DNA from 4 places in the Roseibium sp. M-1 genome. Region 2 is predicted to be linked to each of the others. Evidence: predicted binding sites of a transcription regulator. Region 2 holds the regulator's gene; each other region holds the start of a gene.

Evidence for each region. The regulator LexA, encoded in region 2, represses DNA repair genes until DNA is damaged. The targets are predictions, from matches to a motif close to TGTTCNNNNTGTGTTCNG.
Region 1: a site for LexA is predicted at 1,373-1,390, ahead of ACX3M4_RS27895 (ATP-dependent helicase). Genes of this name have one in related genera too.
Region 3: a site for LexA is predicted at 1,258-1,275, ahead of ACX3M4_RS18060 (YifB family Mg chelatase-like AAA ATPase). Genes of this name have one in related genera too.
Region 4: a site for LexA is predicted at 2,160-2,177, ahead of recA (recombinase RecA). Genes of this name have one in related genera too.

The regions. Positions count from the first base shown of each region.
Region 1 is NZ_CM137257.1:6,203,594-6,207,675, forward strand. It holds gene ACX3M4_RS27890 (FAD-dependent monooxygenase) at 1-1,301, shown strand, start outside; gene ACX3M4_RS27895 (ATP-dependent helicase) at 1,423-3,858, shown strand.
Region 2 is NZ_CM137257.1:1,055,120-1,059,201, reverse strand. It holds gene ACX3M4_RS04855 (ComEC/Rec2 family competence protein) at 1-534, shown strand, start outside; gene lexA (transcriptional repressor LexA) at 624-1,334, opposite strand; gene ACX3M4_RS04845 (hypothetical protein) at 1,560-2,432, opposite strand; gene ACX3M4_RS04840 (acyl-CoA synthetase) at 2,429-4,021, opposite strand.
Region 3 is NZ_CM137257.1:3,995,908-3,999,989, reverse strand. It holds gene ACX3M4_RS18070 (MFS transporter) at 1-855, shown strand, start outside; gene ACX3M4_RS18065 (hypothetical protein) at 967-1,197, shown strand; gene ACX3M4_RS18060 (YifB family Mg chelatase-like AAA ATPase) at 1,332-2,858, shown strand; gene ACX3M4_RS18055 (zinc-dependent alcohol dehydrogenase family protein) at 2,861-3,901, opposite strand; gene ACX3M4_RS18050 (Lrp/AsnC family transcriptional regulator) at 4,041-4,082, shown strand, end outside.
Region 4 is NZ_CM137257.1:6,547,513-6,551,594, reverse strand. It holds gene alaS (alanine--tRNA ligase) at 1-644, opposite strand, end outside; gene recA (recombinase RecA) at 970-2,043, opposite strand; gene ACX3M4_RS29490 (hypothetical protein) at 2,668-3,033, shown strand.

The sequences.
Region 1 (4,082 bases), 1.5 Mb from region 2:
TGCCGCTGTTGACGGCCCGGCTGGAAGCACTCGGCGTCGTCGTGGAACGGGGGCTCGATCTGACGGGGTTCGCACAGTCGGAAAACGGGATTGAGGCGACGCTCAGGAACCGGGCCGGTCGCGAAGAAACTGTTGAAGCAGGTTGGCTGGCCGCCTGCGACGGCGTTCACAGCACCTTAAGGCAGGGAGCGGGGATTGGCTTTGAAGGACATGAGCGTTCGCTGAACTGGCATGTCCTGGACGTCCAGATCGACGGTTGGCCCTACAAGGACACGCAGGGGATGCTGTTTTTCGATTCCCTCCTTGTCGCGGCATACCGGACCAGGGAAGTCTTCCGGATCTATTCGTTGTCGGCGGACCCGAGCCCGGACAGCTGGGGCCGGATCAGGGATTTCTTCCGCGCGCATCTGCCTTCCGTGCGTTTCGGACCTGCGCTGAACGACACGGCATTCCGAAGCGTGGCTAAACTGGCGGACAGGTTTCGCGAGGGACGCATTTTTCTTGCGGGCGACGCTGCCCATGCCATGTCGCCAAGCGGTGGGATCGGAATGAACAGCGGTATTCAGGATGCGCTCAATCTGGGCTGGAAGCTGGCCGCCGCCGTCAGGGGCGACGCGGGTGAAGCTCTGCTCGACACCTATGAAAGTGAACGGCGCCCGGCTGCGCGGGCGGCGATTGATCTCAGCCAGGGCAACGACGACCTGTTTTCAATTGCCAACCCGGCAGAACGATCCAGAGCGTTCCGGAAATTTGCGGTCAAGCTGTCGCACTACCTGCAAAACGGCGGTACGGGCTATGAGGCCGTTCTGGGAACCTATGCCGAAAGCGTGGCAGTCTCCGGCACCGCACCGGAGTTCGGTCCGGGACCCGGTGAGTTGCTGCCGACCGATGTCCGTGTTTCCCGGGCGGACGGACAATCTTGTTACCTGAGCAGTCAGCTTGCCGGCGTCGCGCAAACCCTTCTTCTGTTTATCGGTGATGGCGGCCTGGAAGCGGAACGGTTGGTCAGGTCGGCAATCGCGCTATGCCAATCGTCGGGGGATCGCCTGTCGCTCCGTGTCCTTGCCAGAAGTGTCGAGGGGGCCGCGGCGCGTACCGTCCTCGGCTATGATCAGACAATCCTCCTGACCGATCTCGAGTTGAAAGCTCATAACCGCCTCGGCGTGATCGAGCGCTGCGCCATGTGGGTACGCCCAGACGGACGCATCGGGACACGCCAGGACGATGCTGCAGACATCGCCGGCGTGCAGGGTGTTCTCAGCGCCGCGCTGCCGGGGCTTGGCTGCCTCAGGCCGGAATGACTCTGTAGTGGCTGGAAAACAGCAATATTTTCCCCACGAAATCGGCCAATCCCGCCTCGTCAGCGCCGCTTTGTTGCTATATTGTTCTCAAAACAAGCGCTTGAGACCGGACCAGTAAACCATGACCGACCCGGACGGGTACGACGATCCATTTGACGATCCCTTTCAGCCGATCGGAACGCGGGCCGAGCCCGCGCCTGCTCCGGTGCGGCCGCAGGGGGGGATTGCCGCAAGGGCCATGGCGGCGCGGCGGGCGCCGGACTATCTGACCGGTCTGAACCCTGAACAGCGGCTCGCTGTCGAGACCACCGAGGGACCCCTTCTGGTGCTGGCGGGAGCCGGTACGGGCAAGACCCGCGTGCTGACCACCCGTATCGCGCATATTCTGGCAAGCGGGCTGGCGCGTCCGTCGGAAATCCTCGCCGTTACCTTCACCAACAAGGCCGCGCGCGAGATGAAGGAGCGCATTGCCGGTTTTGTCGGTGGCAATGTGGAAGGAATGGCCTGGCTCGGCACGTTCCACTCCATCTGCGTCAAGATCCTGCGCAAACATGCCGAGCTGGTCGGGCTGAAGTCGTCCTTCTCGATCCTCGACACCGGTGACCAGATCCGCCTGATCAAGCAGATCATCCAGGCCGAAGGCCTTGACGACAAGCGCTGGACGGCGAAGGCATTTGCCGGGATGCTCGACGGCTGGAAGAACCGGGCACTTGGGCCGAAGGACATCCCGGAAGGCGAGGCGCGCGCCTTTGCCAACGGCAAGGGCCGCAAGCTCTACCAGGAATACCAGGAGCGCCTGTCGATCCTGAACGCAGCCGATTTCGGCGACCTTCTGCTTCATGTGATCACGCTGTTTAAAGCCCAGCCGGACGTGCTGAAGGACTATCAGCGCCGCTTCCGCTACATGCTGGTGGACGAGTATCAGGACACCAACATTGCCCAGTATCTGTGGCTGCGTCTGCTTGCGCAGGGCAATCCGAATGTCTGTTGCGTCGGCGACGACGACCAGTCGATCTATGGCTGGCGCGGGGCGGAGGTCGACAACATCCTGCGCTTCGAGCATGACTTCAAGGGCGCCGTCGTCATCCGTCTGGAGCGCAATTACCGCTCGACCAGCCATATCCTGGCCGCTGCCTCGCATCTGATCGCCTTCAACGAAGGGCGGCTCGGCAAGACGCTGTTCACGGATTTCGAGGAACCGGACCACGATCTGGTGTCGGTCGCTTCCGTATGGGATTCTGAAGAGGAAGCCCGCACCATCGGCGATGAGATCGAGGCGCTGCAGACGAAGGGACATGCGCTCAACGAGATGGCGGTGCTGGTGCGTGCGTCCTTCCAGATGCGCGAGTTTGAAGACCGGTTCGTCACGCTTGGTCTCAATTACCGGGTCATCGGCGGTCCGCGCTTCTACGAGCGCATGGAAATCCGCGATGCCATGGCCTATTTCCGCTGCACCGTGCAGCCGGCCGACGACCTTGCCTTCGAGCGCATCGTCAACACGCCGAAGCGCGGTCTTGGCGATGCGACGATGAAGCTCGTGCATTCCGTTGCAAGGGCGGAACGCATTCCGCTGATGCAGGCAGCCTCACAGCTTATCGACACGGAAGAACTGAAGCCGAAACCCCGCAATGCGCTGAAAACCGTTCTCGACAATTTCGAGCGCTGGCGGCGTCAGCTTGAGCAGATCAAGCATACCGAGCTTGCCGAGATCATCCTAGACGAAAGCGGTTACACGGAAATGTGGCGGATGGATCGCTCGGCGGAAGCGCCGGGGCGGCTCGACAACCTGAAGGAACTGATCCGGTCCATGGAGGAGTTCGAATCCATGGCTGGCTTCCTGGAACATATCGCTCTCGTCATGGACCGGGACAGCGCCGATGCCACCGATGCGGTCTCCATCATGACGCTGCATTCGGCCAAGGGGCTGGAATTCGACACGGTCTTCCTGCCGGGCTGGGAGGAGGGGCTCTTCCCCCACCAGCGTGCGCTCGACGAAAGCGGCCGGGCTGGCCTGGAAGAAGAGCGCCGCCTTGCCTATGTCGGCATCACCCGGGCCAAGAAGCGTGCCAAGCTCTATTTCGCCTCCAACCGCCGCATCCACGGCCTCTGGCAGTCGACCGTGCCGTCCCGCTTTTTGGACGAGCTGCCACCGGATCATGTCGAAATCGCCGAAGCTTCGTCCCGTTATGGCGGTTATGGCGGAGGCGGCTACGGTCCCTCGCGCTTCGACAGCCGCGATCCTTTCGACACAGGCAGCTATTCCACCCCGGGCTGGCAGCGGGCGCAAAGGGCCAAACAATCCTCAAGCGGGTTCTCGGACAGCGGTCGTGGCTATCAGTCCGCACGGCAAAAGCGCCAGGGTCCGCTGACCATCGAAGGCGAACTCATCGCCAAATCCGTCAGCGACACGCCGTCTGCCTATTCTGTCGGCGAGCGGGTGTTCCACCTGAAATTCGGCTATGGCGCCATCAAGTCGATCGAGGGCAACAAGCTGACCATCGATTTCGAGAAGGCGGGTTTGAAGAAGGTCATCGACAGTTTCGTCGAGAAGCATTGACCTTCGGCTGCCGTCCCGGCCGGCTCTCATCTTCTGAGTAGTGCTCCTTCGCTCAGCGTCACCCCGGGCGAGCACCGCGAGACCCGGGGCCTACTCGTTTCCAGAGCAATTTGACGGGAAAAAAGACCTTTCAGATATCCTAAGGTTTTGCCAAGGGGATTTGCGAGTGGGTCCCGGTTCTTCGCTACGCTCGGCCGGGGTGACACCGATTGACTTGTTTGAAA
Region 2 (4,082 bases):
GAGGGGGTAGCGTCGCAGGAGATCTTGTCGCGCAAGATGAAATCGCCTCAAAGAAAGTGCGACGCTGACGGCTGTGTGGTCAAGGCCCATGGCAGAAAAGGAGCGGTGGAACCTGCAGAAACTGCTCAGCTTGTCGTGATTGCGTCGCCCAAACGGATCGAAGCCCTGGAGATGGATTGCCGAAAGTCAGATCTTGTCGTGACCGATCTAATCGCGCCGCCATCTTGCGGGGCTGCACTCGTCCTGGACGGCCAGATGCGTCTCAAACGCGGCGCTGTTGCCATATGGCTGGAAGATCAAGGTGAGAATGAAGTTGTCCACGCTGCTGCAGCAGCCAGTCCTGAGACCATTCCGGCAGCACAAAGCAGCGCACCTGATCACCGCCAAACCCCGTCCGGAATTTCAAAGCTGCTCTTTGCCATTCCCGACCCGCCGCGTCCATGGCACAGACCCGGAACGGTGACACGTGCAAGCCTCGCCAAGGCAAAGAGATCCGATCCGGGGAAAACAACAGCAAAAGTCGCGAAGCCATAGAACAGGAATGGTCTACGCGTGCGTACAGACGGATCGTTTCTTCGAAAGCAATCAACTGGGACCCGAGAGATCCGGTGACTGCGCGTTTTCTAGTACTGCCGAAAAAGCGCGATCAGGCGGCCTTGAACACGAACGCGTCCGGGACCGAAGATGCGTGTTTCGTAGGCCGGGTTGGCGGCCTCAAGCGCAATCGACGCGCCTTTTTTGCGCAGGCGCTTCAATGTGGCTTCCTCTTCATCCACCAGAGCAACGACGATATCGCCGCTTTCGGCGCTGTCGGTGCGACGAATAAGGACGGTGTCACCATCCAGAATGCCGGCTTCGATCATGGAATCACCGCGAACCTCGAGTGCATAATGCTCTCCGCGCCCGAGCAGTTCCTGTGGCACCGTAATCGAATGACTGTGCGTCTGGATTGCCTCTATCGGCACACCAGCAGCGATGCGGCCCATCACCGGTATCTCGGTAACGCCAGCAGCAGGCTCGGGAGCAGGGCGTGCCGGTTCCGGTTTTCCGAGCGAGCCCTCGATCACCTCCGGAGAGAAGCTGCCGCGCGGTCTGGGAGCACCGAGTCCGGGAGCAATTGAGTCTGGCAGGCGAACAACTTCCATTGCCCTTGCCCGGTTGGGCAGGCGGCGGATGAAACCACGCTCTTCCAGCGCCGTGATGAGGCGGTGAATACCCGACTTCGACCGCAGGTCGAGCGCATCCTTCATTTCGTCGAAGGACGGCGGCACGCCGGTTTCTTTCAGTCTTTCGTGAATGAACATGAGCAGTTCATACTGCTTGCGCGTCAACATGCCGGTTTCCCCTGACCGAGAAATGAGTCTGGTACAAATCAAGAACACATTACCTGTTCTCATTGTGTTCTGCAAGGGTAAATGTTCTCTTACTGTTCTTGGAAGAGTGCATATGGGCAGTGGATCTTTCTGCGGTTCCGGTTTCCGCCGGTCGCACGATTTAATAATTGAAGGCGGCGCCGACCGGATGTCAGCAATTCTGTCACAGCCGGTGGCGTCTGAGGGTCAACCGCGATCCGGCTCCCTCAAGAGGAGTTCACAGGTAATCAACGTCGGCGCGCCGCCAGGGCTCAGCGTGCCGCTGAAAAGTCGTCCTTGAAGGTCTATTGCCCGGATCGGCAGTGAGAGATCCTTGCCGGAAGAACCTCTGATGCCGGGTTGAAGAAGAATTTCGGAGATAAGGCCCGTCATTGGCGGCCCTTCCAGAAACTGCGCTCCGGCAAGGCTGCCGAGACCCATGACTTCGAAAGTGCCTGCGCCAAGATTACCGGCAAGAGCGGCGACGCTGTGGTGAAGGTCCGCAAAGGGGGCGAGTGTTGTGATCAGGGCATTGGTTTGCGGTTCGGTTGCCGTCTCCGGATCGGGTTTGACGCGGAAGAGCGTAAATTCCGTCTCCGGGTCCAGGGCGGCTTCGAACATTGCACCTTTGAGACCGAAGCCGGAGACCATACCGGCCAGGCTTGTGGTGAGCGTTTGCGGCAATAGATGGCCAAGACGCCAGGCACTGTCTTCAAACCAGTAGGCGTGAATGTGCGCAAACCAGGCTCCGTCCCGCCAGCCGAGGATTGCAACAGCGGTTTCCAGGACGGCCCCCCTGGAGGTCTGCGTGTCGCTGTACCAGGCCGCATGACGGTCATCGACTGCACGGTCGGGCATCACATAGTCAAAGGGTGCCAGCGTGAGGCCGCTGAGATCGAGAACGCCGGAGCAGTAACCGGACTTGTCGGCAAAAGTGCCCAGCGCTTCAAGAAAGGGGACACCGGCTTCAATTTCAATGGAAACCGGGTCGGCACGGCAGGGGACAAACGGGGATCGATCTTGCGCAACCGGTCCAGGATGCCTGATGTCCGCAAGCCTGACGGGAGCGGGGCGCCTCACAGCAGGCCCTTTTCCGACAGGAACTCTTGGACAAGCTTTTTCGTGATCTTGCCATAGGCGCTGGTCGGCATCTCTTCGATGAAGAGATAACGCGCCGGCATCTTGTATCGGGCCACCTTGCCGTCAAGAAAACCGGAGAGTTCCTCTGCGGTCGGTACATCACGCGTCGCCAAGTCCGCAACCGCAACGCAGACAGCGAGGCCAACCTCACCCCATTGCCGGTCGGGTATGCCAAGGATGGCGACTTCACCGATGCCGGGATGGCTCAGCAGAACCTCTTCCACTTCCTTCGGATAGACGTTGGAGCCACCGGAAATATACATGTCCGAAGCACGGCCGGTCAGGTACAGGTATCGCTGCTCGTCCATATGGCCGATATCTCCGGTACGGAACCAGCCATTGCCGAAGGATTTTGCGTTCGCGGCATCGTCGTCCAGATAGCCTGCACAGACAGCCGCACCGATCACGCAGACCTCGCCGGTCGCATGCGGCGGCAGAATGGTTCCCTCTTCGTCCTGGATGGAAACTTCGATGCCGGTTCGCTCAGTGCCGCACGTACCGATGCGAGCTTCCGGACCGTCTTCCAGAACGTGGTCCAGCGGCCGCAGCACGGTGATGTTTCCGGTCACCTCGCCGAGGCCGTAATATTGCACCAGAACCTTGCCGAGTTTCTTCAGGGCCAGCTTCTGGTCTTCCCGGTACATGGGAGCTCCCGCATAGATCACGTGGCGCAGGCTTGAATGGTCGTAATGGTCAACTGCCGGGTCTTCGACCAGCCGTTTGACGATTGTCGGCACGGTGAAGAGGTTGCTGACCCGGTGTTTTTCGATGAGCTCGAAGGCGAGTGCCGGATTGAAGCCGCCTTGCGGCATCAGGATATGGGCAGACCCCGCCGAAAGTTGCGCGATCATCTGCAGGCCGGCGCCGTGGGAGAGAGGGGCGATCACAAGGGAGGCATCTGCTTCGCTTGTGCCCGGCAGGAGGTCGGCCAGGTAGTTGACGCAGACAAAGCCGATCTGGCCGTGGGTCAGCACGACTGCCTTGGGCCGGCCGGTGGAGCCTGAGGTGAAGAAGAGCCAGCAGGGATCGTTATGGTCGACCGGCGCGTTCTCAACCGGCTGACCCAGGCATAGGGAGATAAGGCCTTCGTAGCTGTCGCCAAACCCGCTTTCGCCAATGCTGATGCAACCGGCAAGGTCTGGCATCGCCGTGCGGACGGCGTCTGCCTGAGCCTCAAAGGCCGCATCGCAGAGAAAGACCCGAGCTTCGGCTTTCTCCGCGGCATAGGCGGTTTCTCCGGGTGCCTGACGAAAGTTGCAGGGCACCCAGACAGCGCCAAGGCGAAAGGCAGCGAGCATGATCTCGCACATCTGATTTGAATTCTGTGCCTGGACGAGAATCCGGTCGCCTTTCCCGATGCCGTATCGGGTGCGTAATGCATGGGCGAGGGCACTAACGCGCGAATCGAACTGTTGCCATGTCCAGCTAGTGCCTTCCCAGACAATCGCTGGCCTGTGCGGCCAGCGGGCGGCGTTCCTGGTCAGGAAATGCGCCAGGTTGGCAACCCGGTTGGAACAGCGCTCCGTCATTTGAAATTCAACTCCCATTGCTTTCGCCGGAGACGTTAGGTTGGGCGTGACTGTTTTGACA
Region 3 (4,082 bases), 2.9 Mb from region 2:
CTGGCGGCCGGCGTGTTCGTCGCCGGCACCAGCCCCGGTCTTGCCTATCCGCCATTTTCCGACGTGATCGTCCGGCAAACGGACCCCTCCCGGCAGAACGGCATCTATGCCTGGATCAATTCGGGTACCGGTTTCGGCGTTGCCCTTGCCGGTCCGCTCGCGCTTTATGCGGCCGGCGACTGGCGCCTGGCCTGGATGGCCTTCACAGGTCTTGCAGTCGCCGTGACGGCCTGGAACTACATGGCCTTGCCGCGCCGCCGCCGGGAGCCTGGTGCCGGACCGCGGCGGATGCCTCTCGGCATCCTGAAAGACCGCGCGGCCCGGGGCCTCTTCGTCTCCGCCTTTCTCTTCGGCATCGTCACCGCCGTCTACTGGACCTATGCGGTGGAGCTGCTGACGCTCCTCACCGGCAATCCGCGCGATGCCATCATGTTCTGGATCGTGCTCGGCATCGCCGGTGTGAGCGGCTGTTTTGCCGGAGGGCTCGCGGACCGCTTGGGCCTTGCGCTCGCCTACCGCCTGCTCACGATGCTGGTCGGCGCCGCGGTCGCCACGCTGCCGCTGCTCGTCGGAACACGGCTCGGCATTTATCTCTCCGCGGCCGCCTTCGGCGCGGGTTTCATCGTGCTGACGGCGCTCTACGGCATGTGGAGCATGCGGATCTTCCGGCAGGCACCGTCCGTCGGCTTCGGCTTCACCTTTTTCCTGATATCCCTCGGGCAAGGGGCAGGACCGGTCCTGAGCGGTTTTCTGATCCCGGTTGCAGGTCATTCCGCGCTGTTTTTCGCCGCCGGTCTTCTCTGCTGCGCCCTGGCAGGGTTCCATGTGCGGGAAAGGAACGGCCGGGCACCCTGACGGCGTGCCGGGGCCGGGCCCCGCTGCGTTTTGTCAATCTGCTGGCCTTTCGCGAAAATTGCAGGCATGGTTGTAGCACGTATTGATTGTTTTGATTTTGTGACTGGACCTATGACCCTTCCCCCTTCTGACGATGCCCCCAGGACCCTCGACATGGAGATCTGCCGGGCCCTTTATGAAAAAGACCCGGACCGCTTGCTGGAACTTGTGTCCGGCTGGATGGAGGCCAACCGGTTGACCCTGAGCGATGATTTCGAGATGCCGGCTTACCTGGAAGCGGTGCTTGTCCGCCGCCGGGCTTCGTTTCACGAAAACCAGGCTTCGTATGTTCTTGTGTCCTGATACCCCCGCGGCCGGAGTGGGGTGCCGGTCTCCTTTGACTTTCCCGGCCGGCAGACTGTTTGTTCTTTATATGTTCTTGCACCTGCCTGCCAGATGTGCTTGGCTTAGGCGCATCTGGAAGTAGAGGACAATGTATGGTCAGCCGCGTCACCACGGTTGCGTTTCAGGGTATCGAGGCTGTGCCGGTGGATGTGCAGGTCCATGTCGGGCCTGGCAATGTCCTCTTCAACGTCGTCGGCCTGCCGGACAAGGCGGTTGCCGAAAGCCGGGAACGGGTGCGGGCGGCGCTCTCCGCTTCCGGTCTGGCCCTGCCGGCCAAGCGTGTCACCGTCAACCTGGCGCCCGCCGATCTTCCCAAGGAAGGCTCCCACTACGATTTGCCGATCGCGCTCGGCGTGATGGCCGCCATCGGCGCGATCCCGGCGGAATTCCTGGAAGGCTACGTGGTGCTGGGTGAGCTCGGCCTCGACGGCACGCTGGCGCCGGTCAACGGCGTGCTGCCGGCCGCCATGGGCGCCAACGCTCTGGCCAAGGGCCTCATCTGCCCGCAGGCGAGCGGTGGTGAGGCCGCCTGGGCGGACAAGGACATGGACATCCTGGCGCCGCGCTCGCTCATTCAGCTGGCCAATCATTTCAAGGGCACGCAGGTGCTCAGCCGTCCGGTGGCAAAGTTGCACGGCAATGCCGGCCAGTTGCCGGACCTTGCCGAGGTGAAGGGTCAGGAAACGGCGCGCCGGGCGCTGGAAATCGCCGCCGCTGGTGGCCACAATCTCCTGATGACCGGCCCTCCGGGCTCCGGCAAATCCATGCTTGCCAGCCGTCTGCCATCGATCCTGCCGCCGCTCTCCCCGCGTGAACTTCTGGAAGTCTCGATGATCGCCTCGCTCGCCGGTGAACTGGCCGAGGGCAAACTGACCGACCGCCGCCCGTTCCGCACGCCGCATCACTCCGCCTCCATGGCGGCGCTGGTCGGTGGCGGGCTCAGGGCTCGGCCCGGCGAAGTGTCGCTTGCCCATAATGGCGTGCTCTTCCTGGACGAATTGCCGGAATTCAATCCCCAGGTGCTCGACAGCCTGCGCCAGCCGCTGGAATCCGGCGAGGCCGTGATCGCCCGCGCCAATCACCGGGTCACCTATCCTGCCCGCATCCAGCTGGTGGCGGCCATGAACCCCTGCCGCTGCGGCCATGCCGGCGAGCCGGGCCACCAGTGCCGCCGGGGCGAGCGCTGCGTTACCGATTATCAGGCAAGGGTCTCAGGGCCGCTTCTGGACCGGATCGATGTCAGGATCGAAGTTCCTGCCGTGACCGCGGCCGATCTCATCGGCCCGGCTTCAAGCGAAAGCTCCGCAGTCGTCGCCGCGCGCGTCGCGGCCGCCCGCGACATCCAGCAGCAGCGGTTTCTGGAGCTCGGCCTTGCCTGCCGCACCAACGCCCAGGCCCCGGCATCCGCGGTCGAAACCATGACCCGCCCGGACGACAAGGGCCTCGCCTTCCTGCGGGACGTAGCCGAACGCCTCGCGTTGAGCGCTCGCGGCTACCACCGCGTCCTGAAACTCGCCCGCACCCTCGCCGATCTCGACGGCCAGGACACGGTCGGCCGCATCCATCTGGCCGAGGCCCTGAGTTACCGTGGCCACGACATGTCACGCCGGGCGGCGTGAGGTCAGAACTGCGTCACCACCGTCGCCCCGACGCCCTCGAACTTGTCCATCGATGTCAGCGCCTCGATGGATTGTTCCAGGCCGATTTCCTTGCCTACCAGTTTCTCGGGGCTGAGCTTGCCGGTTTCGACCATCGCCAGCATCGCGTCGTAGCGATGGGCCTGCATGCCGTGGCTGCCGAGGATTTCCAGTTCCTGGCCGATTACCTTGGCCATCGGCACCTGCGGCGTCGCGTGGTCGGCCAGCATCAGGCCGATCTGCACGTGCCGGCCGCGGCGGCGCAGGTTCTGGATGGAATTGAAGCAGGTTGCCGGGTGGCCGAGCGCGTCGATGGAGACATGTGCCCCGCCCCGGGTGAGTTCGATGACCGCGCCAGCGACATCGGCGGTCTTAGCCGCGTTGACGGTGGCGACCGCGCCGAGGTTCCGGGCCAGCGCCAGCTTGTCCTCGGCAATATCGACTGCGATGACATTGGCACCGACAGCATTGGCGATCATGATGGCCGAGAGGCCGACCCCGCCGCAGCCATGCACCGCGACCCATTCGCCGGCTTTTGTCCGGCCCTGGTCGACGACACCGCGGAAGGAGGTCGCGAAGCGGCAGCCGAGGCTGGCGGCGGTGGCAAAGCTCATGCTATCGGGCAGCGGCACCAGGTTGAGATCGGCCTGGTGAATGCCGACAAATTCGGCAAACGAGCCCCAATGGGTGAAGCCAGGCTGGAACTGGGTGTGGCAGACCTGCTGGTGGCCGGCATGGCATTCGGGACAGGCACCACAGCCGCCGACAAAGGGCACGGTCACCCGGTCGCCCGCCTTCCAGCGGGTGACGTTCCTGCCGACGGCGACGATGGTGCCGGCGAGCTCGTGCCCGGGCACATGCGGCAGCACGATATCCGGGTCATGCCCCATCCAGCCGTGCCAGTCGCTGCGGCAGACCCCTGTCGCCCCGACTTTGAGCACCGCCCCATGCGGCTCAGGCACAGGGTCGGGCACGGTGGCAAGGTGAGGGGCCTTGGCGAAGGTCTCATAGAGCACGGCTTTCATGGCGGGGTCCTCGTTGGCTGTCCTTGAGCGAAAAAGCTACGGAAAATCGGTGAAAGAACAATGCAAAAAGTGCTTCATTCGATTAGATCTGGAGCCTATTCTTCCTTGAATTCAATTATCAGAGGCAGTTTCTTCCCTAATGATCAAGATCGACAAGGTGGATGCCGATATCCTGAACCGG
Region 4 (4,082 bases), 1.1 Mb from region 2:
TTTTCCGGCGTCTGCTCATACTGCATGAAAACCAGGTTCCAGATCTCGATGAACCGGTCGCCGTCTTCTTCCGGAGAGCCCGGAGGGCCGCCCCAGATGTGGTCGCCATGGTCGTAGAAGATTTCCGAGCACGGGCCGCAGGGGCCGGTATCGCCCATGGACCAGAAATTGTCCGAGGTCGGAATGCGGATGATGCGGTCTTCGGAAAGGCCGCCGATCTTCTTCCACAGGTCAAAGGCCTGGTCGTCTTCGGCAAAGACGGTCACCAGGAGCTTGTCCTTCGGCAGGCCGAATTCCTTCGTCACCAGGTTCCAGGCGAGCTCGATCGCGCGGTCCTTGAAATAGTCGCCGAAGGAGAAGTTGCCGAGCATCTCGAAGAAGGTGTGATGGCGCGCGGTGTAGCCGACATTGTCGAGGTCGTTGTGCTTGCCGCCGGCGCGCACGCATTTCTGCGAGGTCGCCGCGCGGGAATAGTCGCGCTTCTCAAGGCCGGTGAAGACATTCTTGAACTGGTTCATGCCCGCGTTGGCGAACATCAGTGTCGGATCGTTGCGCGGCACCAGCGGTCCGGACTCGACCACTTGATGGTCGTTTTTCTTGAAATAGTCCAGAAAGGCGGAGCGGATTTCATTTACGCCGGTCATTCGGGTCTCGCATCGGTCCCAGCCCTCTCGAAACAGGGCCTGTTGTAAATCTGAAGTGCGCGGGATCTTGTCGCCGATCCGCGCCGGAACAGCCTTTTAACTTTGAGCACCAACCCTGTCCAGCGGTTGCGCCCCGCGACGCTACGGAAGCCGCTGCGTTTTCTCGGAATTACCGAAGAACCGATCCACCGCCCTACTGCCTGATTACACCTGAACAGCAAAAGGCCCCCTCCCGGTATTCGGGAGAAGGCCCTTGGAAGACCGGACAAGCGTCCGGAGCTTTAAGATGGCCGATTACGGCCAGGCCAATGAGGCCTTCGAAAAATCAATCCTCGGATTCTTCTTCCGGGGCGCCATCCGGATCAATGATCGCTTCGGCGATCAGACCGGCGTTCTGGCGGATAGCCAGTTCGATCTCTTCCGCGATCTCCGGATTGTCCTTCAGGAACTGCTTGGCGTTTTCGCGGCCCTGGCCGAGGCGCTGGCTGTTATAGGAAAACCAGGCACCGGATTTCTCAACGATGTTGCCCTTGACGCCAAGATCGATCAACTCGCCGGTCTTGGAAACGCCTTCGCCGTAGACGATGTCGAATTCGACCTGGCGGAAGGGAGGCGCCAGCTTGTTCTTGACCACCTTGACGCGGGTCTGGTTGCCGACCACCTCGTCCTTGTCCTTGATGGCGCCGATGCGGCGGATGTCGAGGCGGACGGAGGCATAGAACTTCAGCGCGTTGCCGCCGGTCGTGGTTTCGGGCGAGCCGAACATGACGCCGATCTTCATGCGGATCTGGTTGATAAAGATCACCATGCACTTGGACTTGGAGATCGAGGCTGTGAGCTTACGCAGCGCCTGGCTCATCAGGCGCGCCTGCATGCCCGGCAGGCTGTCGCCCATCTCGCCTTCCAGTTCCGCCTTCGGTGTCAGAGCCGCGACGGAGTCGATGACGAGGACGTCGATCGCGCCGGAGCGCACCAGCGTGTCGGCGATCTCAAGCGCCTGCTCGCCTGCATCCGGCTGGGAGATCAGGAGATTGTCGATATCGACGCCCAGCTTGCGGGCATAGATCGGATCCAGCGCATGTTCCGCATCGATGAAGGCGCAGATGCCGCCGCCCTTCTGGGCTTCCGAGACGGCATGTAGGGCAAGCGTGGTTTTACCTGAGGATTCCGGCCCGTAGATCTCGACGATGCGGCCGCGCGGCAGGCCGCCGATGCCAAGGGCGATATCAAGGCCGATCGATCCGGTCGAGACCGCCTGGACCTCGACAACCTGCCCCTGGCCCATCTTCATGATGGATCCCTTGCCGAAGGCGCGTTCAATCTGGCTGAGCGCTGCGTCCAGCGCTTTTGTCTTATCCATCTGGCTGCTTTCTACGAGACGAAGTGTACTTTGCGACATAGCTTGCGTTCCTTATTCCACGATGGACGCGCCGTTTCAATGAGAGGTTTGTACACATTTTGTTCTCATTTGACAAGTCATCAAAACCGATTGGTATTTAAATAGAAATGCCCGTTTGTTTCCAATATGTTCCGCATACGCCGAAACGAAATTTCCGTAACGTTAGCGAAAAATGGAACATCTCGTGATTCTGCGGGGTGGGGGAATCAGACTGTGAACTTCGTTACCGCCTTAGTACCCCAAGCCGGCAACCATGGTGTCACAAGAATTTCCGAATTCGCACATTCGCGAACTTCAGGCCTAAAGGTAAGGTTTATTTGAAAATCGAGCGAGTCGTCACTGGACACTATCTGCACCCCGTCTTCAAAACCGTGCATTTTGATGCCTTTGCAACAGATGCAGCCCCAACCAAGGGAACAAGCAATGCACAATCAGTGGACCGGAGGACTTCAAAATTTTTCTCCTGTTCAGTAATTTGCATAAGCAGAAGCAAAAGCAAGGAATTGATCAAAATCAATTACCCTCACTTTTTATAAATATTTGAATTCCTTCATTTTTTGAAGTAGGGTTTGAATAATTTTAAATTGGCACATTTGGAAAAACGCAAACTTCAAGAGCGAACCAATGAAGACGATTATAGTCTGTTGCATAGTTGCATTGATTAACGGCTCTAGTTTGCCCGCCTTTAGCCAGAGTTGCGAGAATCTCGCGTATCAATATCTTCAACGACCAGATGATACTACAACTAGAAAATTATTTGGTTGCCTAGAAAAAGAGTTGGGTATTCAAAATTCAAAGGTACCACCATCTGCAGATTCCGAGGGACCAAACAGCACTACGCAACGCGGAACCTTGGCGCCAGAACAAGGCGCTGAGGATAGACCTTTAGGTTCTGAAAACAATCGCCCTAGAGATCTTTTGGAAGAAGAAATACGACGTGACATCTATAGGGACCCTAAAGGCGAGTTTCGAGGAGGTGGCTGGGGATGATACTTGAAATTTTACCAGAATCCGCAGGGGTAAATTTACTAGTCATTTTCCTAACTGTTAGTATATTTGTTTCTTTATCTGTCACTATTGTGACTCAATTAATTGGAAGCAGAACAAAATTTAGGTCCAAAACTCCCGTTGGAATGCAGTCTTCTAGGTTCTTGCTCAGCTTGATCTTCACGTTATCGCTACTGGGTACCGCAGTAGGCATCTTAAGTGGATGGAGCAGAGTCGGTGTAGTCGGCAGTGTTATCCCATCCGTGTTAACTTTAGTTGGCGCTTTAACTGTATATTTGTTTGATCGACGCCGCAGCGAAACAGTTATTGTATCCATAAGCACAATTACATTCACAATATGTCTTTTTATTGGATTTTTGACAGGAAACCAATTTCGAAACCCATCAGAAACGCATTTAGCATATCGTGATTTTTGCTTATCCGCGTTGTCCAATCCAGGAATACTCAACAACACTGAAGGGTATTGTCGGTTTTTAACTGGAGCCGGTGATCAATGTTGGTCGACTCTATTTGAGAATACGGCTGCATATAAATTCCCAGAGAAACCTTTACTTGAGAAGCTTCAAATTTGGGACGACGTTAGCAGACAGCGTGTCTCTCACGAGCGGCGGGAACGCGGCTTGCGTCTACTTGAGCAACTTCGACCTAGTGGAGCGAATTTGACATTTGAGTCCCGCTCGCGGCTAGGCTGATTCTCAAATGTCAAATTCAAAAGCTCCACTAGAATCATATATTTATCTAGTGGTTCTTATGATTCTGACATTTGCTCCAGCGCTAGCAGCAGGGGGATGCAAATGTCAGAATCGAACCACTAGTAGTTAAAGATCAACAAACTGAATTTTTTCGTATCCCTTCCTTCGATCAGTTCCCACCCAATCCCGGTTTTGCCAGCTACCATGATCTGTTCCTACACGTTACAAGTGGATTAGGGTACTGCGGTTTAATGCCCCCCAGCTTGCCGCCACCGCCCTAATCTGATAGCCCGCCTCTTCGCCAACTACCCGTGCCGACGCCGACCGGACCCATGCTAA